DNA from 3 places in the Serratia sp. AS12 genome. Region 3 is predicted to be linked to each of the others. Evidence: predicted binding sites of a transcription regulator. Region 3 holds the regulator's gene; each other region holds the start of a gene.

What was found. Region 3 encodes PurR, which represses purine synthesis genes. Its sites were predicted from a motif close to CANGCAAACGTTTGCNTG; they were not measured.
Region 1: a site for PurR is predicted at 8,467-8,484, ahead of SERAS12_RS10110 (nucleoside-specific channel-forming protein Tsx). Genes of this name have one in related genera too.
Region 2: a site for PurR is predicted at 1,827-1,844, ahead of SERAS12_RS08555 (amino acid aminotransferase). Genes of this name have one in related genera too.

Annotation. Positions count from the first base shown of each region.
Region 1 covers NC_015566.1:2,152,152-2,162,200, forward strand. Annotated here, with positions in the region: gene SERAS12_RS10070 (FAD-binding oxidoreductase) at 1-758, opposite strand, end outside; gene puuC (aldehyde dehydrogenase PuuC) at 770-2,266, opposite strand; gene puuR (HTH-type transcriptional regulator PuuR) at 2,282-2,839, opposite strand; gene puuD (gamma-glutamyl-gamma-aminobutyrate hydrolase) at 2,836-3,597, opposite strand; gene SERAS12_RS10090 (glutamine synthetase family protein) at 3,838-5,256, shown strand; gene SERAS12_RS10095 (APC family permease) at 5,559-6,929, shown strand; gene yddG (aromatic amino acid DMT transporter YddG) at 7,021-7,914, shown strand; gene SERAS12_RS10105 (hypothetical protein) at 7,987-8,259, shown strand; gene SERAS12_RS10110 (nucleoside-specific channel-forming protein Tsx) at 8,649-9,530, shown strand; gene SERAS12_RS10115 (hypothetical protein) at 9,584-9,763, opposite strand.
Region 2 covers NC_015566.1:1,836,721-1,846,769, reverse strand. Annotated here, with positions in the region: gene asnS (asparagine--tRNA ligase) at 1-254, shown strand, start outside; gene ompC (porin OmpC) at 556-1,665, shown strand; gene SERAS12_RS08555 (amino acid aminotransferase) at 1,910-3,100, shown strand; gene SERAS12_RS08550 (MBL fold metallo-hydrolase) at 3,170-3,817, opposite strand; gene SERAS12_RS08545 (YcbK family protein) at 3,883-4,431, opposite strand; gene ldtD (L,D-transpeptidase) at 4,613-6,331, opposite strand; gene SERAS12_RS26580 (hypothetical protein) at 6,330-6,551, shown strand; gene mukB (chromosome partition protein MukB) at 6,678-10,049, opposite strand, start outside.
Region 3 covers NC_015566.1:2,292,961-2,303,009, forward strand. Annotated here, with positions in the region: gene SERAS12_RS10725 (riboflavin synthase) at 1-409, shown strand, start outside; gene SERAS12_RS10730 (I78 family peptidase inhibitor) at 438-734, shown strand; gene cfa (cyclopropane fatty acyl phospholipid synthase) at 811-1,962, opposite strand; gene punC (purine nucleoside transporter PunC) at 2,304-3,512, opposite strand; gene punR (DNA-binding transcriptional activator PunR) at 3,637-4,581, shown strand; gene purR (HTH-type transcriptional repressor PurR) at 4,578-5,603, opposite strand; gene SERAS12_RS26215 (YnhF family membrane protein) at 5,927-6,016, shown strand; gene SERAS12_RS10755 (C40 family peptidase) at 6,231-7,049, opposite strand; gene SERAS12_RS10760 (Grx4 family monothiol glutaredoxin) at 7,465-7,809, shown strand; gene rnt (ribonuclease T) at 7,881-8,561, opposite strand; gene gloA (lactoylglutathione lyase) at 8,641-9,048, opposite strand; gene idi (isopentenyl-diphosphate Delta-isomerase) at 9,373-9,912, shown strand; gene SERAS12_RS10780 (alkene reductase) at 10,022-10,049, opposite strand, start outside.

The DNA.
Region 1 (10,049 bases), 140 kb from region 3:
CACGGCATGCTGCGTTTCGCCAACCGGGGTTCCAGCTTGTCGCCCAGATAAGCATTACCGGCCACAATCACATAGCGAGCCTTCACCTGGCCACCGGCGGTGTTGACCAGCGCCGGCTCGCCGTGGCGAATATGGGTCACCGCCGACTGCTCGAAGATGCGCCCGCCCTGCAGGCGAATCGCCTCGGCTTCACCGAGCGCCAGATTCAGCGGATGAATATGGCCGCCGCTGTGATCCAGCAGCGCGCCGACGTAACGTTCGCTGTTCACTTCTTCACGGATCCGCTCTGCGTCCAGCAACTCCAGTTGGGTATTGCCGTAGCGCTCCCAATGTTGTTTCTGCTCGATCAGCGCATGATATTGCCGGTTGTTCAGCGCGGCGAAGATGCCGCCGGGGCGATAGTCGCATTCGATGGCGTATCGCTTGATACGGCTGCGAATGATCTCTGCGCCTTCGAATATCATGCTGCCGAGCATCCGGGCGCTTTCTGCGCCATAGCGTTCTTCGATGACGTCAATGTCGCGGCTATAGGAATTCACCAACTGGCCGCCGTTACGGCCGCTGGCGCCGAAGCCGATACGGGCGGATTCCAGCACCACCACGTTGTAGCCCGCCTCTACCAGGAACAGCGCAGAAGACAGACCGGTGTAGCCACCGCCGACGATACAAACATCGCATTCAATAGATTCATTCAGTTGCGGGTAGGGCTGATGGCTGTTGGCCGAAGCCGCATAATAGCTTTTTACGTGTTCAGTCATGATAGGGGCCCTTATTCCAGCGAAATCCAGGTGGTTTTCAGTTCGGTGAATTTATCCAGCGCGTGCAGCGATTTGTCGCGGCCATTGCCGCTTTGCTTGTAGCCGCCGAACGGCACGGTCATGTCTCCGTCGTTGTAGTTATTGACGAAAACCGAACCGGCTTTTAACTGTCGAGCCATGCGGTGGGCGCGGGACAGGTCGCGCGTCCAGACGGCGGCTCCCAGGCCGTATTCGCTGTCGTTGGCTAATTGCAATGCCTGCTGTTCGCCGTTAAAGGACGTCACCGCCAGTACCGGGCCGAAAATCTCATCGCGCGCCACGCTCATGGCGTTATCCACCTGGATGAGAATGGTTGGGCCGAGATAACCGGCATGGCCGCTACGCGGGTGCTCGCGGCCATCAAGAAACAGCGCTGCGCCTTGGCTCAACCCTTGCTCGATATAATCGGCCACTTTTTCACAGTGAGCCTGATCGATCAGCGTGCCCATCACCGTGGTCGGATCGAGCGGATCGCCCGGTATAAAGGCTGCCGCATGCTTGCGCAGGGCTTGCAAGAATTCCTGTTGAATGCTCTCTTCCACCAGCAGCCGGGTGCCGGCGATACACACTTGCCCCTGATTGTAGAAGATACCCGCCGCCGCGGCCTGTGCCGCTTTATCCAGATCCGGGCAGTCGGCAAAAATGATATTGGCGCTTTTGCCGCCGGCTTCCAGCCATACCCGTTTCATATTGGATTGCCCGGCGTAGATCATCAGTTGTTTGGCGACCTGGGTGGAACCGGTGAAGGTAAGGGCGTCGACGTCGTTATGCAGCGCCAGCGCCTTGCCCGCATCGTGGCCGTAACCGGGGATGATGTTCAGCACGCCGTCCGGTAACCCGGCCTGTTGCGCCAGCTTGCCCAGATAGATCGCGCTCAGCGGGGATTTTTCCGAAGGTTTGAGGATCACGCTGTTGCCGGTGGCCAGCGCCGGGCCGAGTTTCCAGCAGGCCAGCAGCAGCGGGAAGTTCCAGGGTACGATAGCGCCAACCACGCCGATCGGCTCGCGTTCGATCAGCGCCAGTGCATCGCCGCCGGTGGGGGCGATTTCGCCGTAGACCTTGTCGACAGCTTCGGCGTACCAGCGCAGACAGCGGATAGCGCCAGGCACGTCGTCGCGCAGGCTGTGGAGGATCGGCTTGCCGGTATCCAGCGTTTCCAGCAATGCCAGTTCCTCTTGGTGCTGCTCCATCAATGCCGCCAGTTGCAGCAAGGTCGCCTTGCGTTGCGCCGGTGCGGCCCGTGACCAGTCGCCGCGCTCAAACACCTCGCGCGCCGCGCTGACAGCCAGATCGATATCGGCGCTGCTCCCCCGCGCCACCTGCGTCAATTCGCGCTGCGCGGCAGGATCCTCCAGGGTAAAGGTTTCGCCTTCAGCGGCCTCTTGATAACGGCCATTAATAAAGAGTCGGTTCTCAATATTCAGGGCTTGCGCCCGGTGTTGCCAATACTGCAGGTGATGGAAGTCCATGCCTTGCTCCGTTGATCAGAATGTCGTCGGGGTATGGGCGCTGATAATCCGGCAAATCCGCGCCGACGTGTTGCTGAAACTGTGGGGAATGCCGGTGTTGATGGCGTAGCTCTGGCCGGCCAACAGGTGATAGTTCTGCCCGTTGACCTGCAGCAGCACTTCGCCTTCCAGCAGGGTGCCGATCTCTTCCCCCTGATGTTTGATGCGTTCGCCGGTAGTGGTGCCCGGCTCGTAGGTTTCGATCATCATCGCCAGCGTACGGTTGGGGTCGCCGTTGTGGATCAGCTTCATCGACACCCCCTGGCTGCCAATCTCGATCAGGTCTTCATGATCGATGACAATCCGCGTTTCATCCGGTTTTTCCGGCTCGGCGAAAAATGCCGATAGCGACAATCCATACACCGTCAGCAGTTTTTGCAGCGTGCTGATGGCCGGGCTGACTTTGTCCTGTTCGATAGTGCTGATGGCGCTGTGGGTTAATCCAGACAGTTCGGCGGCGCGGCGCTGTGACAACCCTAGTTGCTGACGGATCTGCGACAGACGTTTCCCCGGTGCCAAGCTGACATCGCTCATAGGCGTTTTTCCTTTTGGTAGTGCCGGCAAGCGGTAATGAAGCCTTCAAACAACAGGCGCGACAGGGCGTACTCCTCACTGTTCCATTCCGGGTGCCATTGCACGCCCAGCGCGAAGGGCTGGTCACGCAGGCTGATCGCCTCCACCAGCCCATCGGCGGCATGGGCCTCGATGCGGACGTTGGGGCCGAGGGTTTTTGACCCTTGCCCGTGCAGTGAGTTGACCCAGAATCTGTTGCAATCCGGTATCAGTTGCGACAGCAGCCCGCCATCCTGAACGATGACTTCGTGGGCGGGGGCGTATTGTTGATCCAGCGGCAGATCGTGATCTTCACGGTGTTCGAGCAGTTCGGGCAGTTCAAACAAACGACGATGCAGCGTGCCTTGGGTGGCAACCACCATTTCCTGCATGCCGCGGCAAATGGCGAAAAGGGGAATGTGCCTGTCGAGCGCATGGCGGATCAGCGCCAGGCTCAATTCATCTCGCCCAGGATCGGCGTCAGGCTCATCGCCGTTTTCACCATAAAGGTGCGGCTGCACGTTACTGGGGCTGCCGGGCAGCAAAATGCCATCGAGGTGCGGCAGCAATTCTTCCAGCAGTGTGGGCTCCGCCAACGCGTGCGGCAGGGCGATCGGCAACCCTCCGGCGGTGATTACTGCATTCAGGTACTTTTCTTGCAAGGTCTGGGTGAGATGCTCGTTTAACCTATACCTGCACATCACTACGCCGACCATTGGTCTGTTAAATATATTGCCCATGCTATCCCCTTGGGTTGTTCGAAATTATGAACGATAAACTTCTTTAGTGCCATTTTCGTTCAATATTTTATAAATCTAGCAGTCGAATGGGCAATATTCAAACTCAAATTAACACTTGCAAAACAATTTTGTTGCAACTATGTTTCATTGGTGGGCATTATATTGAACGCGATGGTCAAAAAACATCGACAGCAATAAGTGTGAGAACCACTGACAAAAACATAGAATGGCGGGTGAATCATGCAGACCAACATAGTAGAAGTGGAAAACTTTGTTCAGCACAACGAAGAAAGGCGAAGTAGCGCGTTCCAGCGTGAAGTGAAGAAGTACCTGGAACGTTATCCATTGACTCAGCACGTTGATGTTCTGCTGACCGATCTCAACGGCAGTTTTCGCGGCAAACGCATACCTGTCAGTGGCCTGAGCAAGCTGGAGAAAGGCTGTTACTTTCCGGCGTCGGTGTTTGCGATGGATATTCTCGGTAACGTAGTAGAAGAAGCCGGGCTGGGGCAGGAACTGGGTGAGCCGGATCATATCTGTGTCCCGGTGCCGGGCACGCTGACGCCTTCGGCGGCGGATCCGCAATATATCGGCCAGGTACTGCTCACCATGCTGGATGAAGAGGGTACTCCCTTTGACGTTGAACCGCGTAATGTGCTGAACCGAGTGTGGCAGCGTTTGCGTCAACGCGGGCTTTCCCCCGTAGTAGCGGTAGAGTTGGAGTTCTATCTCATCGATCGCCAACGCGACTCAGAGGGCTATCTTCAGCCGCCGTGTGCGCCGGGCACTCAGGAGCGCAATACCCAGAGTCAGGTGTATTCCGTCGACAACCTTAATCACTTCGCCGACGTGTTGAGCGACATCGACGAGCTGGCGCGTTTGCAAGGCATCCCGGCGGACGGCGCGGTGGCGGAAGCCTCACCCGGCCAGTTTGAGGTAAACCTGCATCATACCGATAACGTTCTGCAAGCCTGTGACCACGCGTTGGCGCTGAAGCGCCTGATCCGCATGGTGGCGGAAAATCACAACATGCACGCCACCTTTATGGCCAAGCCCTATGAAGAACACGCCGGCAGCGGCATGCACGTGCATATCAGCATGCTCGACAAACAGGGCAACAACGTATTAGCCGATGACGACGGCGAAGATTCCGCACTGCTGAAGCAGGCGCTGGCGGGGATGATCGCCCTGATGCCTTCTTCTATTGCGCTGCTGGCACCCAACGTTAATGCCTATCGCCGCTTTCAGCCGGGCATGTACGTGCCGACCCAGGCTTCCTGGGGCCACAACAACCGTACCGTGGCGCTGCGCATCCCCTGCGGCGATCGCGACAATCACCGCGTGGAGTACCGCGTGGCTGGTGCCGATGCCAACCCTTATCTGGTGATGGCGACCATTCTGGCGGGTATTGTTTACGGGCTGGAAACGCCGTTGCCGCTGCAAGAGCCGGTGACCGGCAACGGATTGGAGCAGGAAGGACTGGCGTTCCCGATCCGCCAGAGCGATGCGCTGTACGAATTCGAGCATCAACCGGTGCTGAATGCGCTGCTCGGCGAAAGGTTCAGCCATGTTTACCTGGCCTGTAAAACGGATGAGATGGTGCAGTTCGAGCGCCTGATCACCGAAACCGAAATCGAGTGGATGCTGAAAAACGCCTGACCCCGCTCCCGAACTTACCGCGCGCGTCTGGCGCATTCCGCCGGCTATCCTGTGGCCTGCGAAGCTGCGCGCAGCGGTACAGCATTTCTTCCATCTGGGCGTACAGGACGCCGGCGAGGAAATAATCATGACAGCCATTACCCTTCCGTCAGTCAGCGCGGACGCGTGTCCGTGCCGCAGTGAATACGGGCCATCCGCAGGCCTCCGCTATCGCTTTTCCCGCCGCCCGAGCAGCAGTTTCCCCGCGGCCTCTCTGAATGACGTTAAACGGTTACCAGCAGAGGACAACGAGGGGAAGCGCTATGACGATTAATGCCACTGACTGTAATCCGGCGGCCAAGCCGCAGCTGCGCAAGAGCCTTAAACTGTGGCAGGTGGTGATGATGGGCCTGGCGTATCTGACGCCGATGACGGTGTTCGATACCTTCGGCATCGTGTCCGGCGTCACCGACGGCCATGTGCCTTCTTCCTACCTGTTTGCGCTGGTCGGGGTACTGTTTACCGCCATCAGCTACGGTAAGCTGGTACGCCAGTTTCCGACCGCCGGCTCTGCTTACACCTACGCGCAGAAAGCGATCAACCCGCACGTCGGTTTTCTGGTCGGCTGGTCCTCGCTGCTGGATTACCTGTTCCTGCCGATGATCAACACGCTGTTGGCGAAGATTTACCTGACCGCGCTGTTCCCCGAAGTCCCTCCCTGGATTTGGGTGGTGGGATTTGTGATCATCATGACGGCCATTAACCTGAAAAGCGTCAATCTGGTGGCCAATTTCAATACGTTGTTCGTACTGGCCCAGGTGGCGATTATTCTGGTGTTCATCTACCTGGTGGTGCACGGCCTGCGTAACGGCGAAGGGGTAGGAAGGGTATGGAGTTTGCAGCCGTTCATCAGTGAGAACGCGCATCTGTTGCCGATTATCACCGGTGCTACCATCCTGTGCTTCTCGTTCCTCGGTTTTGATGCGGTCACCACCCTGTGTGAAGAAACGCCCAATGCCGCCAAGGTGATCCCGCGCGCAATTTTCCTGACCGCGCTGTACGGCGGGGTGATCTTTATCAGCGTGTCGTTCTTTATCCAGCTGTTTTTCCCTTCCATTCAGCGTTTTCATCAGCCGGATGCGGCGTTGCCGGAAATCGCGCTGTACGTGGGCGGCAAGCTGTTCCAGGCCATCTTCTTGTGCACCACCTTCATCAACACGCTGGCTTCCGGCCTGGCTTCGCATGCCAGCGTTTCACGGCTGCTGTATGTGATGGGGCGCGATAACGTGTTCCCGGAAAAGTTCTTCGGCTATATCCACCCGAAATGGCGCACGCCGGCATTGAACGTACTGATGGTCGGGCTGGTGGCGCTGTCCGCGCTGTCTTTTGATCTGGTCACCGCCACGGCGCTGATCAACTTCGGCGCGTTGGTGGCCTTTACCTTCGTTAATCTGTCGGTTATCAGCCATTTCTTTATTCGCGAGGGGCGCAACAAAAGCTGGAAGGACCGTTTCAACTACCTGATCCTGCCTCTGATTGGCGCGTTGACGGTGGCGGTGCTGTGGTTGAACCTGGAAAAAAGTTCGCTGACCATGGGGCTGATCTGGGCGGCGCTGGGCTTTGCTTATCTGGTGTACCTCACCCGGCGTTTTCGCCAACCACCGCCGCAGTTTGAGCGGCAGCCGCAGCAATAACGACATCAGGCGGGTTTTCCCGCCTTTCTTTTTCTGCCGCCCGGCAGTAGAGTGAAAATCCCGATAAAAAATAACCCATTGGATCGTCTTCATGTTTTCTTTACCCACCCAGCATAAAGCCACGCTGTTCGGTTTATTGGCGATCCTGCTGTGGAGCAGCGTTGTTGGTCTGATCCGCAGCGTCAGCGAAGGGCTGGGGCCGATTGGCGGTGCGGCGATGATCTACAGCGTCAGCGCAGTGTTTTTGCTGCTGGTGCTGCGTTTGCCGAATTTGCGCCATTTTCCCCGTCTTTATCTGATCCTCGGCAGCCTGCTGTTTGTCAGCTATGAGATCTGCCTGTCGCTGTCTCTGGGTTATGCCAATACCCGGCTGCAGGCGATAGAAGTGGGGATGATCAACTATCTCTGGCCCTGTTTTACCGTGCTGATGGCGCTGGTGTTCAACGGGCAAAAAGCCAAATGGTGGCTGTTGCCTGGCTTACTGTTGTCGCTGTTCGGTATTGGCTGGATCATGAGCGGCGAGGGCGGGTGGTCGCCGGCGCAGATGCTGGAGAATGTGCGCAGTAACCCGCTGAGTTATTCGCTGGCTTTCAGCGGCGCAGTGATTTGGGCGCTGTATTGCAATCTGACCAAAAAAATTGCGCAGGGCAGCAACGGCGTGGTGCTGTTTATTGCGCTGACCGCCGTGGCGCTGTGGCTGAAATATGCCTTCAGCGACGAAAGCGGCATGCAGTTCACCTGGCCGGTGACCCTGACGCTGCTGTGTGCCGGCGCGGCGATGGGGGTCGGTTACGCGGCGTGGAACGTCGGTATTTTGCACGGCAACATGACGCTGCTGGCGACGGTATCCTATTTTACGCCGGTGCTGTCGGCGGTATTCGCCGCGCTGGTGCTCGATACTTCGCTAACGGTCAGTTTCTGGCAGGGCGTAGTGATGGTCACGCTCGGCTCGCTGATCTGCTGGCAGGCAACCCGAGGAAAGTAACGGAAATTTTCAGTCGACCCTGGGATAGTGGGCTAGAATTTAACTATCGATTGTGCCTGAAGGAACATAAAAATGAGAGACGATATCCAATTCATTCAGCAGCCAGTGATTGACGATGAAAACTATATGCGCGGTGATACTGTGCGTCTGACCACCGCTAATTTGCGTCATGAATACCAGCTTGATGTCGGCATTCTGCGCCGGGAAGGCAAGTTGATTTTCGGTTCCGTGGTTGCCGCTGCGCCGAAGGTGGACATTCCCCCTAAAGAGTGGGAGGTGGCTCCGGGGCAGGAAGTGGTTTTCCGCCAGGAAAATATTGCCAAAGCGGTGCCGGGCGTGCGTTGAGTTTTCCACGGCCATCAGACCCATTTTCCACTCATCTCTTTTCTTCAGCCGGCCATTTTTGAGCCGGCTTTTTTTGGCCTGAAAATGCCATCCGCACTCATTTTGGGTGTCGTGCATAATTGGCACAAAAACTGCTTTATAAATCACCGATCATGACAAAAATCACATCGAACGTGAATTTGCATGAAACATAATTTGACAAATGTGAACGCAATCGATTACCTATTCGCGAAATGCATAACTGGATCACAGATTATTACACTCAGTGATTTCTATAATGCGCGCGTCGCCCGAGAAGTTTGTCAGCGGGGCAACGCCAGGTGTCGTCAGACTCATTGTCATCTTTTCTAACGGGCAGGAAATGGCCCTTTAAGCATGTGGTAATAAAAATGAAAAAAATAGCTCTAGCAGCAGGTGTATTGCTCGCCGCGTCTTACAGTGCATCATCAATGGCTGATAGCAAAGACAGCGAATTCGTTTCGGATTGGTGGCACCAGAGCGTTAACGTGGTGGGGAGCTACCACACCCGTTTCGGACCTCAGTTGAACAACGATGTGTATCTTGAGTATGAAGCCTTTGCCAAAAAAGATTGGTTCGATTTCTATGGCTACGTCGACGTGCCTAAATTCTTCGGTGTCGGCAACACGCCGGATCGCGGGATTTGGGACAAGGGCTCACCGATGTTTATGGAGATCGAACCGCGCTTCTCCATCGACAAGCTGACCGGCACCAATCTGGGCTTTGGCCCGTTCAAAGAATGGTACTTCGCCAACAACTACATCTATGATCTGGGCCACAACGCCGATGGCCGTCAGAATACCTGGTACATGGGCCTGGGTACGGACATCGATACCGGCCTGCCGATGAGCCTGTCGATGAACATCTATGCCAAATACCAATGGGAAAACTACCAGGCTGCCAATGAGAACAGCTGGGACGGTTACCGTTTCAAGGTGAAGTATTTTGTGCCGTTGACCCAGCTGTGGGGCGGTAATTTGAGCTACATCGGTTTCACCAACTTTGACTTCGGTTCCGATCTGGGCAAAGACAGCAACTGGACCGACGGTACAGGCAAACAGGTGCGCACCAGCAACTCGATCGCATCCAGCCATATTCTGGCGCTGAACTACGATCACTGGCACTACTCGTTCGTGGCCCGTTACTTCCATAACGGCGGCCAGTGGCAGGACGGCGCGGAGATCGGTACGCCGCAGGGCCCAATTAAATCTACAGGCTGGGGTTACTACCTCGTGGCCGGTTATAACTTCTGATTTTCCGTGGTATCAGAAACAGAAAACCCCGCGTTGCGGGGTTTTTTTTGTCATCACTGAGCTTGTTCACCGGGTAAATGTCTCACCGGCATAAATAATCGTCCTTTGATTACATGGCATTCATTATCGATCCAATGGATGATTTGTTCACGGCTCACGCCTTCGGATTGCGCGTAGCGGTGAAGATCGCCATTAAAGTGCTGAGTGATGTATTCCATGAGGGTCATTTGCATGTCTTTTGCTCCTGAACGCCCACCCGTTGCCAACTGGCCACCGCGGGAGGTTAAGGTTTCTCAGACGCTGAATTTAAAGTATTGGCTACCAAATCTCAACATAAAGCACCGGGTTGGTGCGACAGGCGTCAAATTTAGCAGGAAAAAGAATCCCGCACGGAGAGGCGGGAAGCATTCAGTTTATCATTCTGGACGATAAAATAAGATTTGAGGTGCGACGAAAAAGAGCAGACTAACTCTTTTTGGTACCTTTCCAAGGTACTGGAAGACTTATTTTGCCGCAAGA
Region 2 (10,049 bases), 460 kb from region 3:
TGGCTCCTGGCATTGGCGAGATCATCGGCGGTGCCCAGCGTGAGGAACGTCTGGACGTCTTGGATCAGCGTCTGGAAGCGATGGGCCTGAATAAAGAAGATTACTGGTGGTATCGTGATCTGCGTCGCTACGGCACCGTTCCTCATGCCGGTTTCGGTTTAGGTTTTGAGCGTTTAATCGCCTACGTTACCGGCGTGCAAAACGTGCGCGATGTCATTCCGTTCCCACGCACCCCACGTAACGCAAGCTTTTAATTAATCAGCCTAAACATTTTCCAAATAATTTAGTTACAAAACCAAGGCCAGCTTTGCTGGCCTTTCGCATTTTCTAATATTGACCCGCGTCACAAAGTTCCCTTAATATTACATTTTGTTACATATACTTTCCTTTTGAAACCTCATTAGGACATTGGTAGCATTTTCGTTCTAGATTAACCTGTCTGCGAATGGAACACTGCGTTCAGACACAGGACGACACCAATCTATCTACAATAGTTCCAAAAGAATTATTGGCGGCAGTGGCAAAGGTGTCCGAATAACACCAATGAGGGTAATAATGATGAAGCGCAACATTCTTGCAGTGGTAATCCCGGCTCTGTTAGCTGCTGGTGCAGCAAACGCAGCTGAAATCTACAACAAAGACGGCAACAAGCTGGATCTGTACGGCAAAGTTGACGGTCTGCACTACTTCTCCGACGACAAAGGCAATGACGGCGACCAGACCTATGTTCGTTTCGGCTTCAAAGGTGAAACCCAGATTACTGACCAACTGACCGGTTACGGCCAGTGGGAATACAACGTTGCAGCTAACCACGACGAAGCGCAGGGCACCAAAGACACCAAGACTCGTCTGGGCTTCGCAGGTCTGAAATTTGCTGACTACGGTTCATTCGACTACGGCCGTAACTACGGCGTACTGTACGACGTGGAAGGCTGGACAGATATGCTGCCAGAGTTCGGTGGCGATACCTACACCTACACCGACAACTACATGACCGGCCGTACCAACGGCGTTGCTACTTACCGTAACAACAACTTCTTCGGTCTGGTTGACGGTCTGAACTTCGCTGTTCAGTACCAGGGTAAGAACGAAAACGACAGCCGCGCTCTGAAGAAACAAAACGGCGACGGTTGGGGCCTGTCTTCTACTTATGACATCGGCGAAGGCGTGAGCTTCGGTGCTGCATACGCGTCTTCTGACCGTACTGACAAACAAACCACCGACTCTACCGCTAAAGGCGACAAAGCTGATGCGTGGACCGTGGGCGCTAAATACGACGCGAACAACGTCTACCTGGCAGCCATGTACTCCGAAACCCGTAACATGACGCCATACGGTAATTTCGATACCGGTATCGCTGACAAAACCCAGAACTTCGAAGTGACTGCACAGTACCAGTTCGACTTCGGTCTGCGCCCAGAAGTGTCTTACCTGCAGTCTAAAGGTAAAAACCTGGCTGGCCGTACCGCAAACGGTTCTAGCTTCGGCGGCGGCGACGCCGACCTGGTTAAATATGTTTCTGTTGGTACCACTTACTACTTCAACAAAAACATGTCCACCTATGTTGATTACAAAATCAACCTGCTGGACGACAACGAGTTCACTAAAGCCACTGGCACCGCTACCGATGATATCGTAGGTGTTGGTCTGGTTTACCAGTTCTAAGTTGTCACACTTGACGGCGGTTCACCGCCGTATGAGTTAAAAACAGGGCTTCGGCCCTGTTTTTGTTTTTGTGCCGCGAGTAACTTTTTATTCTGCCAACGCCCCCTTCTCCCTCATTTTTTATGCTGAACCTGCCCCCTTCACAAGATCGATGTGTTTTTCTCGCAAACGGTTGGCAAAGCGCATAACTGGCGCTACCCTGATGCTTCTGTCTGCTTAACTCCGAGCCATGGAAGCACCTGACATGTTTGAAAAAATCACTGCTGCACCCGCCGACCCAATCCTGGGTCTGACCGACATTTTCCGCGCGGATGCCCGCCCTAATAAAATCAACTTAGGGATTGGCGTTTACAAAGATGAAACCGGCAAAACCCCGGTACTGACCAGCGTGAAAAAAGCTGAGCAATATCTGCTGGAAAATGAAACCACCAAAAACTATCTCGGCATTGAAGGCATCCCGGCGTTCGCCAACTGCACGCAAGAGCTGCTGTTCGGCAAACAAAGCCCAATTATTGCCGACAAGCGTGCGCGCACTGCACAAACGCCTGGTGGCACCGGCGGCCTGCGTGTTGCAGCTGACTTCATCGCCAACCAGACCAGCGCGAAACGCATCTGGATCAGCAACCCAAGCTGGCCGAACCACAACAACGTGTTTGGTGCGGTCGGTCTGGAAGTGTTGGAATACGCTTACTACGACGCCGCCAATCATGCGCTGGACTTCGATGGCCTGCTCCGCAGCCTGAAACAGGCTCAGGCCGGCGATGTGGTGCTGTTCCACGGTTGCTGCCATAACCCAACCGGCATCGACCCAACGGCTGAGCAGTGGGCACAATTGGCCGAGCTGTCTGTGGCTAACGGTTGGTTGCCACTGTTTGACTTCGCATACCAGGGCTTTGCGAAAGGATTGGAAGAAGATGCGCAGGGCCTGCGTATTTTCGCCGCCAAGCATCAGGAACTGATCGTCGCCAGCTCGTACTCGAAGAACTTCGGCCTGTACAATGAACGCGTCGGTGCCTGCACGGTCGTAGCCGCCGATGCGGAAACCGCAGATCGCGCGTTCAGCCAGGTGAAAGCCGCCATTCGTGCCAACTACTCCAACCCACCGTCGCACGGCGCCGCCATCGTGGCGACCATCCTGGGCGACGATGCGCTGCGTGCGTTGTGGGAGCAGGAACTGACCGATATGCGTCAGCGCATCCACCGTATGCGTCAGCTGTTCGTCAATACCCTGCAGGAGAAAGGCGCAGAGCAGGACTTCGGCTTTATCATCAACCAGAACGGTATGTTCTCGTTCAGCGGGTTGAGTAAAGAGCAGGTGCTGCGCCTGCGCGAAGAGTTTGGCGTTTATGCCGTCAACTCCGGTCGCGTTAACGTTGCGGGCATGACGCCGGACAATATGGCGCCGCTGTGCGAGGCCATCGTCGCCGTGCTGTAAAACGTTGCTGCTGCAAATACAAAAGGGGCGCTTTTAGCGCCCCTTAGTTATTTCTGCCGGGAAATAACCTTACCAGATAGCCGGCTCTTCACGCAGGAACGGGTTGGTTTCACGCTCTTGGCCAAAGGTGGACATTGGCCCATGGCCCGGGATAAACGCCATGTCATCGCCCTGCGGCAACAGCTTGGTACGAATAGAGTTAATCAGCGCCTGATGATCGCCACGCGGGAAATCGCTGCGCCCGACACCGCCGTTAAACAGCACGTCGCCCACCAACGCCAGCCGCGCCTTTTCATTAATAAAGACGATATGGCCAGGGGTGTGGCCAGGGCAATGCAACACGTTGAACGTCATCTCGCCCACCTGCACCTTGTCGCCTTCTTGCAACCATTGGGTCGGCGTCAGCGGCGCACACTCTTCCAGCCCAAACATCCGGCTCTGCGCCGGCAAGCCGTCCAACCAGAAAGCGTCTTCCTTATCCGGGCCGTAAATCGGCACCTGATAATGCACAGCCAGTTCCGCCGCGGCACCTACGTGATCGAGATGGCCGTGCGTCAGCAGGATCTGCGTGATCGTAACGCCCTGCTTCGCCACTTCGGCCTTCAATTTTTCTGCCTCGCCACCGGGATCGACCAATGCCGCCTGCTGCGTGCTTTCACACCAGATCAGGCTACAGTTCTGACTGAAGGCGGTAACGGGAATAATTTGGTATTTCATAAGGCTCCAACGACAACAGCGCCACACCCTCGCAGGCTGGCGCTATTCACAAGGGTGTACAACGATTACCAGGTCCGCACCGGGCCGGTATCGATGTGTACAAAGTTGCTACGTGGGTAATATCCTACACCACCACCGCGCATTTTTAACGCCGCTTTACGGATATTACTCAATTGGATACCTTCGATATGGAAGTCCATCGCCTGACCTTTGGTGTGATAGCTGTGCTTGGCCACACCACGGCTGCGCTCACGCAGCTCATTGTTGGTATCCAGGGAGCGGTAACCTGAAACCAACTGCACCGGCTTGTTGGTACCCAACAGACCTTGCAGACGATAGAGCTGATCAAACAGACGGGGATCGATCGGCTTAACCTTATTGGCGCGATAATCACGGAAAAGATGATTAAGACGAACCAGCTCGTCTTTATTATACCCCTTCCCATCAAAGAATTCGGCCTTCAACGTTTCGCCCGTATGCATGTTATTTACGACCAGAATGCGTGGGCGTGAAGTAGAAAGACTGGCAAAAGCCTGCCCTGGAAGCAGAGCTATACCCATGGCGGCGCTACCTAATGCCAGCCATTTGCGGCGATGATGATCAATTTTGTCCATGTTTCTGTTAAACCCGGCAAGAATATCAAAATATATGCACAAAACAGCGCACTGCCCGAACCATAACCGCCCACACAGCCTGAGTCAACCCGTGATGTCCCGCGGTTTGCAGGCACCCACTGAATGAGTGCCTGCATCATGGTCCGATATTCAGACCGTTATTTATTTATAATTACTGCATTTATTGCATTAATTTTTCAGCCTGAGCCAAAATTTGTGCACCCGATCTCACCGTATCATCGTAATTGTAAATATCTGTACGAAATTGTGGCTTTCCATCATCAGAAACCCAGGCGGTTAAATAATACAATTTAACCGGAATATGCTGTCGGATATTTACGTAGGTTGTATTTCCCCCTTTAAGGGTGGAGGAAACGCGGGTATTGTTCCAGCCGGCATCTTGCAGCAGCATATTAGCCAAATCAGATGCCTTGTTAACGCGCACGCAACCGGAACTCAGGGCACGAATATCTTTCTGGAACAGATTATGGTTCGGCGTGTCGTGCAGATAGATAGCATCCGAGCTCGGCATGTTGAATTTGAAACGCCCCAGTGAGTTGGTGGCACCTGGCGCCTGGCGAATGCGGTAAGGGAAATTACGCGCAGACACCATGTTCCAGTCAATCATCGCCGGGTTAATGACTTCAGCGTCATTGCTCCAGCCAGAAAGCACGGTATAGCCGTGTTTCTGGAAATAGCTGCCGTCACGCATTGCCTTTGGCACAATATCTTCGCGTACCAGCGTAGTCGGCACATTCCACGGCGGGTTGACCACGACGTTGTTCAGCGCACTGTTCATCAGCGGCGTCTTGCGGCTAGGCCGACCGACGATGACCCGTGAGGAAAGCACTTCATTGCCGTTCTGGTAGTAAGTCAGCGAGTAATTGGGAATGTTAACCATGATCCCGGTGTCGACGTAGCCTGGGAGGATGCGCAAACGCTGGATATTCAATGCCAACAGCGAAGCGCGCGTTTGCGGCGACACGTTGAGCCATTCGCGGGTACGGGCGCCAATCACGCCGTCGGCGGTCAAGCCTTGCCATTTCTGGAAGCGTTTAACGCCTTCGACCAGATCGGGGGTATAAGCGTTATCAGTAACGGTCACCGGGCCGGCAGGTTGCTGTGCGAATGGCGATTCCGGCGATGCGGCAAGATCTTTTACCGGTGCGGCAGACGGGCTGATAACCACACTTTTGCTCTCGCGGCTTTTTTCTTCATCGACTGACAAGCCGCCATCGTCCGGTTCATTGCGCGAGCCGGTCAGTACCGCAGGCGGTTCCTGCGTTTGCACCGATACTGCGGTAGTGGTCAGCATGCCATTGCGCGCCAGGATCTCACGCAGGGCGGCAATGTCGTTGCTCAGTTGATCGGGGCGCAGGCTCGGACCGTTAGCCATCTGCGGCCATGGACGGTTATCGGCCAGCATGTCGCGCAGCGCCTGATGCATCTTGGCATATTGCGGGTGCTGCGGCGCCAGTTTGGTGACATAAGACAGCGTCTTGCCCTGACGCACCGCCAGTTGCCATTGATTAATCACCGCATTAGGCGGCAGGCCGAGCTTGTAGGGAATATTGCTATACAGCCAGCTGTTACCGTTGGCGCCGATGGCTGAAACGAACTGCAAATACCCCAGCATAGCATCAGACAGGACAACGTCGCGCGCTACGCCGCTAATCGCCGGATTGGTCAGCAGCTTCACCCATTGGGTAAACTGTGGCTGTACCCCGGAGATGGCCAGCTCGGCCAACTGCTGCTGGAACTGCTGAACCGCCTCGCGATCCTGCCACATCAGTTGCATCCGGTTAGCGGCGTACAAAGGAGCCAGCGTTGAAAGATAGTGCGGTGTCATTCCTTTCGGCAATGCTGCCAATAATTCCGAACGGCTTTGCGCAACTGACATGCCGGATGACGCTACCGGAAACGCAGGCACGGTTGCCCATGCGGGTAACGACGACGCAAGTCCAGATGCGATTGCGCAGCTCAGCGCCAGACGCCGTAAAGTGTTTCCATTTTTAAGCAACATCCATTGCCCCCTGTATGCTCACAAAAAATACATCAAAAACCGCTTGTTAATTTCAGTATACGAACAGAAAGGCCATTTTGCCCTTGGACGCCGCTAATAACTGTTATGTCATTAAGCTACCCGGTTTTTAGCGGATAAAAAAGCAGGACTATCATCCATGCACACAAAAAAATAGCCACCCCAGGGCGGCTATTTTCAGATTATTAGCGGGCTTTTTTGGCGTTTACGGCGTTTCTACCGCAGCAGTGCCCGGTGCAGGCAACTCGTTGGCGAAACCGCGCAGCCCCACTACGTGCACGTGCTCATGGTTCTGGAACACCTTACGCACCAGCTTATAAGTGGTGCCTTTTTCCGGGCTGATGTTTTCCGGCGCAGCGATAATCAGCTGCATTTCCAGACGATCGCACAGCTCGAACAGCGTTGCGATAGACTTGGCATCCAGTCGCGCCGCCTCATCGAGGAACAGCAAGCGGCAAGGTGAGATATCCTTGCCACGCAGACGGCGTGACTCCTCTTCCCAGCTCTGCACCACCATCACCAGAATCGACATCCCGGTCCCTATCGCTTCCCCGGTAGACAACGCGCCGCTCTCGGCACGCAACCAACCGTCAGAGCCGCGGAACACTTCCACTTCCAGCTCCAGATAGTTACGGTAATCCAGCAGCTCTTCGCCGATAGTCTGCGGCGTGCGTTGCCCCATATCAATCTGCGGGTTCAGGCGCTGATACAGCTTGGCCAAAGCTTCAGAGAAGGTCAGACGGTTGCTGTTGAACAGATCCTGATGCTGCTCCCTCTGCTCGGCAAGCACGTCCAGCAGCGTCGCATGCGCTTCGCGCACGTTGACGTTCAGCCGCACGCTCTTCACCTGGCCGAAAGACACCGCCTGCAGACCCTGGTTGAGCATGCGGATGCGGTTCTGTTCACGCTGGATGGTTTTGCGGATGATATTCGCCACGCTCTTGGAACTGATCGCCAGCTTCTGCTCACGCGCGGTCAGTTCTTCGGTCAGGCGACCCAGCTCGATCTCCATCTGTTCGATGGCCTCAACCGGGTCATCAGTACGAATGATATCCTGGCGGATACGCTCGCGCAGATGCTGATACACCGCGATATAGAACTGAATCTTGCGTTCCGGGCGTTTTGGATCTTCCGACAAGCGCAGAACGTCGCGCAGATGTTCGTTATCCGACACCGCCAGACGTAACGCACCCAGTGCCTTATCCGACATCGAGCGCAGCTCGTCACCGTCCATATAAGCCAGTTCGCGACGGTGCAGACGGCGTTCAACGCCGTTGTCTTTCACCATGCGCATGACCGCACACCAGCCCGCCTTGGCGGTCACCACCTGTTCACGCAGTTGGTAATAGTCGCGCTCCAGCTTGCGCAGTTTCTTCTGCAGGCTGTCCATTTCCGCTTCACAGAAGGTCAGCTGTTTTTCCAGTTGATTACGGCGAGCGCGGTTGGTACTCAGCGCCGCATGCAGCTCGTCACGACGCGCTCGTGCACGCGCTTCGGCATTGGCATCCGCCTGCACGCCGATATCTACCAGTTCCTGACTCAGCTCTTTCAGCATGTCGCGCTTGGCGTCATACGAACTTTTCAGCGATGCCAGCACCTGGCTGTACTGGGTAAATTGGGTTTGATACTGACGAAGTTGCTCACGGGCGCGGGTACGTTCCGCTTCCGCATGCTCCAGACGCTGGCGCAGCTTGTCGTTAAGATCGTTGTTGGCATTCTGCATGCCGGCGGAGTCGGTATAACCAAAGTGCGCACGACGCTGTACCACTTCGATCAGAGCAAATGCCTGCTGCTTGGCCTGGCGCTGTACGCTCTGCGCCTGGGTGTAATCCTGCTGCAGCTGTTCATGCTGTTGCGGATCGCTTTGCAACACCGACAGCAAGGGTTCCAGTTTGGCCAGGGAGACGCCGTGTTGCTGAATATGGCGCGCGGCATCCTGTGCCTCTTCCAGCTCTTCGCGGATCTCTTCCACCCGGTCCTGCAGAGTGTCGTCGTTCAACAGTGACACCAATGGCATCAGCCGGTTGAGCGCCGAGATGCCCTCTTTCGCCTGATCGTACTGCTGCCGCTGCTGCTGGTTCTGCGCTTCATGGTTATTCAGCGCACGCTCGATTTCACCGCGACGGGAATTAAGGCCACGGATTTCCGCTTCCGGATCGGCGTCAAACGCCACCGCCAGATGGGAGCCGATAAAGCGGCTGAAAGCCTGATGCGAACGCTGGGTCTTTTGCACGTCGAACGACAACGTCGCGTAGCGCTCAGCCAGCGTTTCACGCTCGGCATGCAGCACTTCCAGGCGGTTTTCACGCGCGGCGCGGCCAAACAGCGGCACTTCCGGGTAACGCGAATAACGCCACTGACGGTCGGCGGTTTTCACCAATACCGCCCTGTCCTGCTCTTCGACGGCGAACACGCTGTCATCGAACGACTGCGGATCCCCTTCGATCAGATAGAGATCTTCCGGGCAGTCTTCGAGACCTTCCAGCATCTCACGCACCAGCGACAGATCCGGCACCACGATCGCGTGGCGCGATGGGCCGTACAGCGCCGAGAAGTAAGGCGCATCGTCGATGGTGACATCGTCGTAGATTTCAGAGAGCAGTACGCCGCCAAAACGTTCGGCCAACGTCACCAGACGCTGATCTTCGGCACCGCCAGGCTGGCTAAGGCGTTCGATTTGCGCTTCAACTTCACGCTTGCGGGCAGCCACCTCGTCGCGTTCAACGGTGGTTTCACGTTCGCGCTCCAGCAGTTGCTGCATGAACTCGGTCACCTGCTGGCTGCTTTCCAGTTCTTCACCGCTCTGCTCGCTAAGCTGGCTCAGGGAGTCCTGTGCCGCCAACCAGACGGGCGCACGGGCGGTCAGCTCGCGGATACGCTGCTGGATCTGCTCCAGTTCCTGACGCATTTCCATCCGTCGCTCACCGGCGTCACTGACGCTCTGCGACAGCGACTCCAGACGCTCTTCCAACTCTTGCAGCAGCGCATCGAGATCGTCCGGCTGGTACTCCTGACCGTGGCGCTTGCAGAACTCCTGCAGCAGACGCTCGGCATCTTGTTGGGAGCGCAGACGCTGTTCCAATTCGCTCAGGCGCATGCGTAGCGGCTGCACGCGTTCGGCAAGGTGCTGCTGCGAAGGCCAATCGCGCAACAATTCGCGCGCGCATTGCCAGGCTTCACTGCGGCTGACCTGGCCGGCGATTTTACCCACCAGCTGATAAGCTTGTTCAAACTGACCGTGCGCGGCGTCGGCCACGCTCAGTTTCTGCTCGAGCATCAGCAAGGCTTCCGTCGCTTCCTGCTCGCGTGCCTGGAAAGTATCCAGCCACTGTTCGGCATTTTCAGCGGTCAGCTCTGGCAGTTGGCACAGGGAACGAGCGCGTTCCAATGCCTGCAACGCCTGCTGATACTGAATAGCGCGGGTCTGCTGCACGTCGAGTGCCTGCTGGTAGTCGGCGAGCTGGCTTTTCAGTTCATCCACTTCCAGTTCGGCCGCCTCGGCACGCGCTTCGTTTTCGGCCTGCTGCTCACTGGCCTCGGCAACCACTTCGTTCTGTTCTTCCAGGCGGTAGGTCAG
Region 3 (10,049 bases):
GGTCAATATCGAAAGGGCGGCCAAATTCAACGATGAAATTGGCGGCCACCTGATGTCCGGCCATATTATCTGCACGGCGGAAGTCGCCAAGATTTATACCTCCGAAAATAATCGTCAGGTATGGCTGCGCATGCCGGATGCTGAACTGATGAAATACGTTCTGCATAAAGGTTTTATTGGCATTGACGGTATTAGCCTGACGATCGGAGAGGTGGTGAATAACCGTTTCTGCGTGCACCTGATCCCGGAAACGCTTGACCGCACCACGCTGGGTAAAAAACGCCTGGGCGACAAGGTGAATATTGAGATTGATCCACAAACGCAGGCGGTGGTAGACACCGTTGAGCGGGTGTTGGCGAGCCGCGAAGCGGCAATGGCGACGGCGAGCGTGCTGGCGCAGAAGATCTGACGGACAATAACCACAGAGGAGCAACCGCGTGAAGTTTTATGGGAAAACGTTGATGTTAACGGCGCTGCTGGCGCTGAGTGCCTGTAGCAGTTCACCTGAGCAGGGTGCGGCCAATCAGGCCGTTGATGCAGAAAGTGATACCTGCGGTGCCGCGCAATACCAGAGTTACGTCGGTAAACCGATGTCGGCGCTGGAAGGCGTTCAGATTGAATCTCAGGTACGCGCTATTCCGTACAATTCGGCCGTGACTATGGACTTTAACCTGCGTCGTCTGAACTTCCTGGGCGACAGCGATGATAAAATCATTCGGGTTTATTGCGGCTGATCGGCCATTGGTTAGCGAATAATATAAAACGCCCCCCGGTAAAAACCGGGGGCGTTTCGTTATGACATGGCATTAATCAGCGCGGGACGCGGATACCGCCTTCAATGCCTTTCGGGCTGAATACCACCTGCCACAATTGAATATCGCGCGCGCGAAACGCACCTGCACAGGCGTTCAGATAATAACTGAACATACGTTCGAAACGTTCGGAATAACGCTGGGCCAGTTGCGGCCATGCCTGTCTGAAACGCTCGTACCAGACCATCAGCGTGCGATCATAATCGGCACCAATATTATGCCAATCTTCCATCACGAAACGTCCCTCGCTGGCTTTGGCTATCTGTGTGACTGAAGGCAGGCAGCCATTCGGGAAGATATATTTGTTGATCCACGGGTCAACATTCATATCTGTCCGGTTCGAGCCAATGGTGTGCAGCAGGAAAAGGCCATCCGGTTTTAAATTACGCGCCACCACCTTGAAGTAGGTGCGATAATTTTTAGGGCCAACGTGCTCAAACATGCCGACGGAGGCAATGCGATCAAACTGCTGGTGCAGATCGCGGTAGTCCTTCAGCAGAATTTCAACGTCCAGCCCGGCGCAGCGCTCCTGTGCCAGCTTTTGCTGTTCGGCGGAAATGGTTACGCCCACTACGGAAACGCCATAGTTTTTCGCTGCAAAGGCGGAAAGGCCGCCCCAACCGCAGCCGATATCCAGCAATTTCATGCCCGGCTGCAACTGCAGTTTCTCGCAAATCATTCGCAGCTTGGCTTCCTGCGCTTGCTCCAGCGTGGTTGCCTCTTTCCAATAGGCGCAGGAATATTGCATATAGGGATCGAGCATCAGCGTAAACAGATCGTTTCCCAGATCGTAATGCTCTTTGCCGACAATCCAGGCACGTTTCTTCGATTGCAAATTGATTAATCGCGCGGCGGCAATACGCAGGATATCTTTCACATGGTGGGGGAGTTTCTTTTCCAGGCCAGCGCCGACTACGTGTTGAAAGAATATATCCAGCCGTTCACATTCCCACCAACCATCCATATAGCTTTCGCCCAGGCCGAGAGAACCTTCCCGCAACACGCGTTTAAAAAAATCAGGATTTTTAATCTGAATATCGAAAGGACGTGAGCCGTTTATTTCTATACCGGCCATACTGAGCATTTCATGAGCGATACGGTACCATGGGTTGTCCTGAATGCTCACATCTTCTATACACGATGAACTCATAGCTTCTCCATCACCTTCTTCTGACTTATGACCCGCCAGAAAATAGCTTAGACAATTTCTGCGGGCGCATATGTATACCTACGGTGAAGAGTCACCGTGGCGTCTGATATCCGACTATGAACAGAGGAAAATTTTAAGAAGGCTCCAGCGCAATAGGCGCGGATAAACAAATCCTTAAAAAAGTGTGACGCCATACGCGTACACAACAGCTACTTGTGATAATAAGACTATAAAAGTGTTATTTTAAAAGGTCGTTTTGAGTATAGGCTTGCCGAGGCGCTTACTCAACCGTAAATCGCACTCGGCAAAAATATTCTTTAAGTGATTATTAGTGCAGGTAATTATGACGCAGAGTTAGCATGTTCCTGTCGCCCTGCCTGCGAATTATCGATCACTTTTCCCCGTTGCAACATGTACCCCAACGCGGCTAAGACCACCGTTGAAACCATCACCGTTACCGTTGCCAACAGCGGTTGGGCTATAAAGGCCGAAACCAATAGGCTCGCTACAAAGCACAGGCCCAATTGCAGGGTATTTTGCAGCGCTGCGGCTTTACCGGTGCCTTCCGGGAACGGCATCAACGCATTCGCCACTACGATCGGGTAGCAGGCTCCGTTGACCAGCGCCATCAGGCAGAATGGAATCAGCAACGTGGTGAGCGTGGGTTCGGTCAATGTCGCCACCAGATATAACGCCACCATACTAATGCCATAACCTACCAGCAGCCATGGCAGCAGGGTGTTGCCATTCATGCGGTTTAATGCCGTACGGCAACCGTAACCGCCCAATAAGAAAGCCAGCGTCTGCGGCACATAGCTCAGGCCTATATCATTGGGGCTGTAGCCCATATCGCCAAGAATAAACGGCGAACCGGTGAGCCAGGCAAAAAAGCCGGCAGAGCAGGCGGCAAAAATGGTGACGTTACCGCTGAATACCGGCGACTTCAGCAGTTGGAAGAAACTCAGGGTGTTTTTCTGAGTGGCCAATGGCGCGCTTTTGGCGCTTTCCTTCAGTAACAGCGTCGGCAGCAGCAAAATGACGGTGATACCCAGCAGCACGGCGAAAATGGCCCGCCATCCCATGTGGTTCAACAGCCAGGCACCGACCAGCGGCGCCAGCGCAGGCGAAAGTGCCACCAGCGGCATAATGGTGGCGAATACGCGGTTGGCCTTGCCTTCACGGTAGCGGTCAATGACCAATGCCTGCCAGGTGACGGCGGCTGAGCACACACCGATCGCCTGGATAAAGCGCAGCGACCACAATTGGACGGCATTTTGCACCCACAGCATGCCAAGGCAGCCCAGGGCAAATAATGCCAGGCCAATCAGCAGCACGGGTTTACGGCCCAAATTATCGGAGAGTGGTCCCCAGAGCAGTTGAGCAAAGGCAAAACCGGCCAGGAAAATGCTCAGGCTGGCGCTGATTGCACCGGCGGAAATTTGCAGGTCTTGCTGCATGACGCCAAAGGCGGGCAGATACATGTCGGTGGCCAGGTAACCCAGCATGCTCAGGCCGGCAAGATAGAACATAAAACCAAAGGAATTTCGCATGGTATTTCTCATTAATATTTTATTGTCGCAGGTTTTTAGCGCCGGCAAGTGTATCTGGCTGGATCTCTGCTTGTGAAACGGTAATATTTGCGAAGTGCTGTTAAAAAAATTGAAGGCAAAAACCATGTGGTCTGAATATTCGCTTGATGTAGTGGACGCGGTCGCCCGCACCGGCAGCTTCAGCGCGGCGGCGCAGGAACTGCACCGGGTGCCTTCGGCGGTTAGCTATACTGTGCGGCAACTGGAACAATGGCTGGCGGTACCGCTATTTGAACGGCGTCATCGCGATGTAGAACTGACGCCGGCCGGCACGCTGTTTATTCAGGAAGCGCGCGGTGTCATCAAAAAAATGCTCGACACTCGCAGACAGTGCCAGCAGGTGGCCAATGGTTGGCGTGGTCAATTAAAAATCGCGGTGGATATCATCGTCAAACCGCAGCGCTGCCGTCAGCTGGTGCTGGATTTTTACCGCCATTTCCCCGATGTCGAGCTGTTGGTCCAACCCGAAGTGTTTAACGGCGTATGGGATGCGCTGGTGGATGGACGCGCCGATATGGCGATCGGCGCTACGCGGGCGGTGCCGGTTGGCGGTGGTTTTGCCTTTCGCGACATGGGCGACATGCGTTGGTTGTGTGTCGCCAGCCCACAGCATCCATTAGCGGGGTTGGATGGCCTGCTGAATGATGATCAGCTCCGGCCTTTCCCTTCGCTGTGTCTGGAGGATACGTCACGCAATCTGCCCAAGCGGGTTACCTGGACGCTGGACAATCAACGGCGGCTGGTGGTGCCGGATTGGGCCTCTGCGGTGGATTGTCTGTGTGCTGGGTTGTGCGTCGGCATGATGCCTGCGCATCAGGTGCTGCCGTTGGTGCAGCGTGGCGAGTTGGTGGCGCTGCAACTGCAACAGCCATTTCCCGCCAGCCCATGCTGCCTGACCTGGCAGCAGAATACCCCATCGCCGGCGATGGCCTGGCTGCTTGATTATCTGGGGGATAGCGAAACCTTGAATCAGGAATGGTTAAGCGAAGTGACGCCGGAAACCGCCTTGGCTCCCGGCGCTGGCGACTAGCGGCGGTAATCGATGAAGGGACCGTCGGCGACCGAGCGGCGTTCAACCAGCTTCGGATGTACTTCAATGACTTGCGATTCTTCACGCTTGCTGATGATGCGATCCAGCAGCATGGTGAACGCCATCTCGCCCAAACGCTCTTTGGGCTGATGGATGGTCGTCAGTGCCGGCGTGAAATAGCGGGCGTTGCGCACATTATCGTAACCAATAACGGAAATATCCTGCGGTACGCGTAACCCCAGCTCATCAGCGGCGCAAATAGCACCCATTGCCATGATGTCGCCGCCGCAGAATACCGCCGTCGGGCGCTGTTTCTGCGATAATATCTGGTGCATGGCCTTGTAGCCGGATTCCGGTTCGAAGTCACCCTGTACAATCCACTCGTCGCGTACCTCGATATTGGCTTCTTCCATGGCTTTTAAAAAGCCCTGATGGCGGCCGCCGCCGGTATTGCGCGCTAATTGGCCCGGAATGGCGCCAATCTCACGGTGGCCACGCTCGATCAGATAGCGGCCGGCCAGATAACCGCCTTCGAAGGCGTTGTCGATAATGGTATCGGTAAAATCACCGCGCGCTGCGCCCCAGTCCATGACCACCATCGGGATGTTACGGTAATCTTCCAGCATCCCCAGCAATTGATCCGGGTATTCAGAGCACATCACCAGCAGGCCATCGACGCGTTTTTGCGCCAGCATCGCCAGATAAGCGCGTTGCTTGTCCAGGTTATTGTGCGAGTTACACAGGATCAGCGTATAGCCTTTGCTGTAACAGCTGTTTTCCACCGCCTCGATCACTTCGGCGAAATAGGGCGCTTCGCTGGAGGTAGCCAGCAGACCGATAGATTTAGTGTGATTGACTTTCAGGCTGCGCGCCACGGCGCTGGGAGAATAGTGCAGCTCTTTGATCGCGGCCGCAACGGCCGCTTTAGTCTCTTCGGCGACGAAACGAGTCTTATTGATGACGTGCGAAACGGTGGTGGTGGAAACGCCAGCGCGTTTGGCCACATCTTTAATCGTTGCCATGTAAAGAATGACTCCTGAACTCACATGTTGCAGCATGTAAGTGTGATGTTAATCGTTTGCCTGCGTAGATCCTTCTTCCAAATAAGCGAAGCTGAGTTTTTAGTGTGTTGAAGTCGTCAGCGTTTGGTCAGGAGGGCATTTTTGCCGGTACGCAGTTGTGAACTGCGAATTTTGTCCCATATTGAGCCAAAGTGGAAGAGGTAATCAGTATTATAAACCGGGAAATGATAACAAGATTTTATTGTCTAACTGTGGGAAAATGGGTTGACGCATTAATTGTGTGCCTTTTATCCTTGGGATAACCCGTCTGAAAAGGAGTTGTAATGGATACCGATCTGAAAATGTCACTGTTCACCACTGTGTGTGCGCTGGCCGTTATTATTGCTTTTAGCTTCACCGCGGCGTTGAACTGATCCCCGGTTGTCACACAGGCGCAGTCCGCAGTCCGCTGTGCCTGTTCGCATTTTCCCGCCGCTACGTCAGATTTTTCCCCAAGTGCTCCGTTCACTCACACCCGGATGTCTTCCATGCGGCTTCGTTAAACTGTGGTCTGAGAACGACGAAAGGGCCTAAGGTCAGGTAGGCGGTGAGGCGTGCGGCTGGGGGGAGAGCCAGCCGCGGAGGCGATTATCGAATGGTTTTCGGCGTTACCACACGGCGGGCGCCAATGTAGTGGTTTTGCCAGTAGTCGTTGTCCAACTGGCTGATACGGATTTCCTCACCGGTACGCGGTGACTGAATGAATTTGCCGTTGCCCAGATAGACGCCGACGTGATCGGCCACGCCACGGTTGTTGATACGGAAGAACACCAGGTCACCGCTTTCCAGCTCGTTTTTCTTGATCGGCGCCGCGTCGCGCAGGTGATACATCTCGTTGGCAGTACGCGGCATCTTGATTTTCACTACGTCTTTATAGGCGTAATAAATCAGACCGCTACAGTCAAAACCGGTTCTTGGTGAGGTGCCGCCCCAGCGATAAGGTTTGCCCATTTGATCCATCAGCTTGGCCATCGCGGTTTGCTTGGCGTGCTGATAGCGTTTTTTGTGCGCCGGGCTGAGTTTCAGCGGCTTTTCGTCGCGAGCCAATTTAGCGGTGGCCATACCGGGTTCCCGGTGGCGGCCATAGCCTTTTTTGTAGCCCTTTTTCGGCGGGGTCACTTTGATCTTGGCTATTTTCTGGGTTTGGTGTTTCGATTTTGCGCTGACGATCTTTTTAGCGGTTTTCTCTGTTTTGGCTTTGGAAACCTTGGCAGTTTTTTGCGGAGCAGTGACTTTCACTTTTTTGCTGACCTTTGCCGCTTTCTTTTTCTTGCGGTCATCCGGCCGAGCTTCATTAACGTGGCTCTTGCGCTGCTCGGCGGCAATACGCGCCTGTGGCGCAGCGTGCGCCAGATTTAAGAATAGCTGTGTAAACAACAGCACAAAAAGCGTAAGAATTAAACGCATGTCGACGTTACCAACCTTGGCCCCGAAACAGATATCGAAAGAATGACAGTATTCCCCAATTTCGCCATATAAAACAGCGAAGAACTCATAAATGATAATCCATATTGTGAGAAAACGTTAACAGCATTTTTTTTGCCGAAAAATCAATCCGTTGGTGTATAAAAAATCACCTTTGGCCGCTGTTGGAATTATTAAAGGGGGATCAGGAGGCGGAAAAATATATTAGTGAAATGGTCGGATTAAAAATGTTATTCTGAGCGTATGTTTTAACCGGAATGGCCTTTGCCGGTAAGATGCGATTGGCAACGGGGAATACCCTTGCAAAAGATGGCGTTTTCTTGCGACTGTTCCAGCCGCTACAATAGCCAGTGTGATGCATGTTGTAGCCATGATATGTGGCTTGAGGAAGCAATAAATGACGACGATTGAAAAAATTCAGCAGCAGATCGGTGAGAACCCAATTCTGCTGTACATGAAAGGTTCACCGAAATTGCCAAACTGCGGTTTCTCTGCGCAAGCGGTGCAGGCGCTGTCTGCCTGTGGCGAGCGCTTTGCCTACGTTGATATTCTGCAGAATCCGGACATCCGCTCCGAGTTGCCGAAATACGCCAACTGGCCGACTTTCCCACAGCTGTGGGTAGACGGTGAGCTGGTAGGCGGCTGTGATATCATTATCGAAATGTATCAGCGCGGCGAATTGCAACAGCTGATCAAAGAAACGGCAGAGAAGTACAAAGAGCAAGAAGACCAGCAGCCATAACGGCTCGGGTTTATTGCAAGAAGACATCGGGCGGCGCCAGTGCAAACTGGGCCGCCCGATTTATTTGTGGCTTAGTCGGTATTACCGATGGCCAGCGGCCATCCGCCAAGGCGTTTCCAGCGGTTAACCAGCTCGCAGAACAGTTGAGCGGTTTGTTCGGTGTCGTACAGGGCCGAATGCGCCTGGGTGCTGTCGAACGGAATATCGGCGGCAATGCAGGCTTTGGCCAGCACGGTTTGCCCCAACACCAGCCCGCTCAGCGCGGCAGTGTCAAAGGTGGCGAACGGGTGGAAAGGGTTGCGCTTCAGGCTTGCGCGCTCTGCTGCGGCCATCAGGAAACTGTGATCAAAGTTGGCATTGTGCGCCACGATAATCGCCCGGTTACAGCCACGATCCTTGATGCCTTTACGCACCGCTTTAAAAATGCTGTGCAACGCGTCGTATTCACTGACTGCGCCACGCAGCGGGTTATGTGGATCGATACCGTTGAATGCCAGCGCTTCCGGTTGCAGGTTGGCGCCTTCAAAAGGTTCAACGTGAAAGTGCAGGGTTTCATCCTGCTGCAACCAGCCTTCTTCGTCCATTTTTAACGTAACGGCGGCAATCTCCAGCAGCGCGTCGGTTTTGGCATTAAATCCGGCGGTTTCTATATCTATCACTACGGGATAAAACCCACGAAAACGACCACTCAGGGCGTTAAGATCACTTTTTTCGGCCATCAGTTTCTTATCTTCATCGAATACAGCGCGCATTATGGCAAATTTTACGCCCGGTTGCAGGCGGTTATCGCAGGCATAACAAGAAGGGCGCCGAAAGCGCCCCTTATCGGTCTCAGTGGCCGAGACCCTGACCGGCGTGTTTGTTCTCGATCAGTTCGATCTTATAACCGTCCGGATCTTCGACAAAGGCAATAATCGTGGTGCCGCCCTTGACCGGCCCGGCTTCACGGCTCACTTTGCCGCCGGCATTACGAATGCTGTCGCAGGTGGTGGCTACATCGTCGACGCCCAACGCCAGATGGCCGAACGCGGTGCCCATCTCGTAGCTGTCGGTGCCCCAGTTGTAGGTCAGCTCAATCACCGCGCCTTCGCTTTCATCGGTATAACCGACAAATGCCAACGAGTATTTGTATTCTGGGTTCTCGCTGGTACGCAGCAGGCGCATGCCTAATACCTTGGTATAGAAGTCGATGGAGCGTTGCAGGTCACCGACGCGGATCATGGTATGGAGTAAGCGCATAATTCCTCTGATTGGATGTGCCGTCGTCAACGGCGAATGGATCTTAGCGAAACTCAGTATAGCGTTGCCGTATAAGGGATTTCAATTTATCGACATGGCTAAGGCATGAGAATAAAGGTGACGACGTCACCTATGCATCGACTATGCTGACGATAACCGCACAGTATGCTGTCGTTCGAATCAGGGAAATAAGTACTATGAACCACCTCAAGGGGGAGCGAGGTCTGATAGCAGACCAGGGTTGGATCGCGTCAATTGATAAATTTGGGTCTGGTTAGGTTTTTATCAGTACGAAGTTATCGATCTTGCCGAAGGAGGCCATCAATGGATGAAATGCTTATTCTGGTTGATGCCGATGATAATTCCATCGGCTCGCAAACGAAAACGCGGATACATCAGCAGGGGTTGTTGCACCGGGCGTTTTCAATTTTTATCTTCGATAGCCAGGGCCGTTTACTGCTGCAACAACGAGCTTTCAGTAAATATCATTCGGGTGGGTTATGGACCAACAGTTGCTGTGGTCACCCGCGCTGGGGAGAGACGACGGCAGCAGCGGCTCAGCGTCGACTACAGGAGGAGATGGGGTTCAGCAGCGAGTTGCAGCAGGTCTCCAGCTTCATTTATCGGTCAGAGGTGCCGGGCGACTTAATTGAGCACGAGTTCGATCATATTTACGTGGGATTGTTTGATGGTGAACCTCTGGGGGATCCTGCAGAAGCCCATAGCTGGTTGTGGATGGATATTCAGCAATTAACTGATGAGATAAAACGGAGCCCGGATAGATTTACCGTTTGGTTTCGGGAAATAATGAATACTGTCGATGCCAATGAGATCGCGCGCTGGGCGACGTTGGTGACGCATTAATTTCATTTGCGTTGTACGACAAGAGCCGTCTTTACCAGCCCCAACGGCTTTGTCGATAAACAGCAAAAAGCCCGCCGGCATTCGCGCACCGGCGGGCTTTTTATCTCACTTACAGCGTCGGGTAATCGGTATAACCT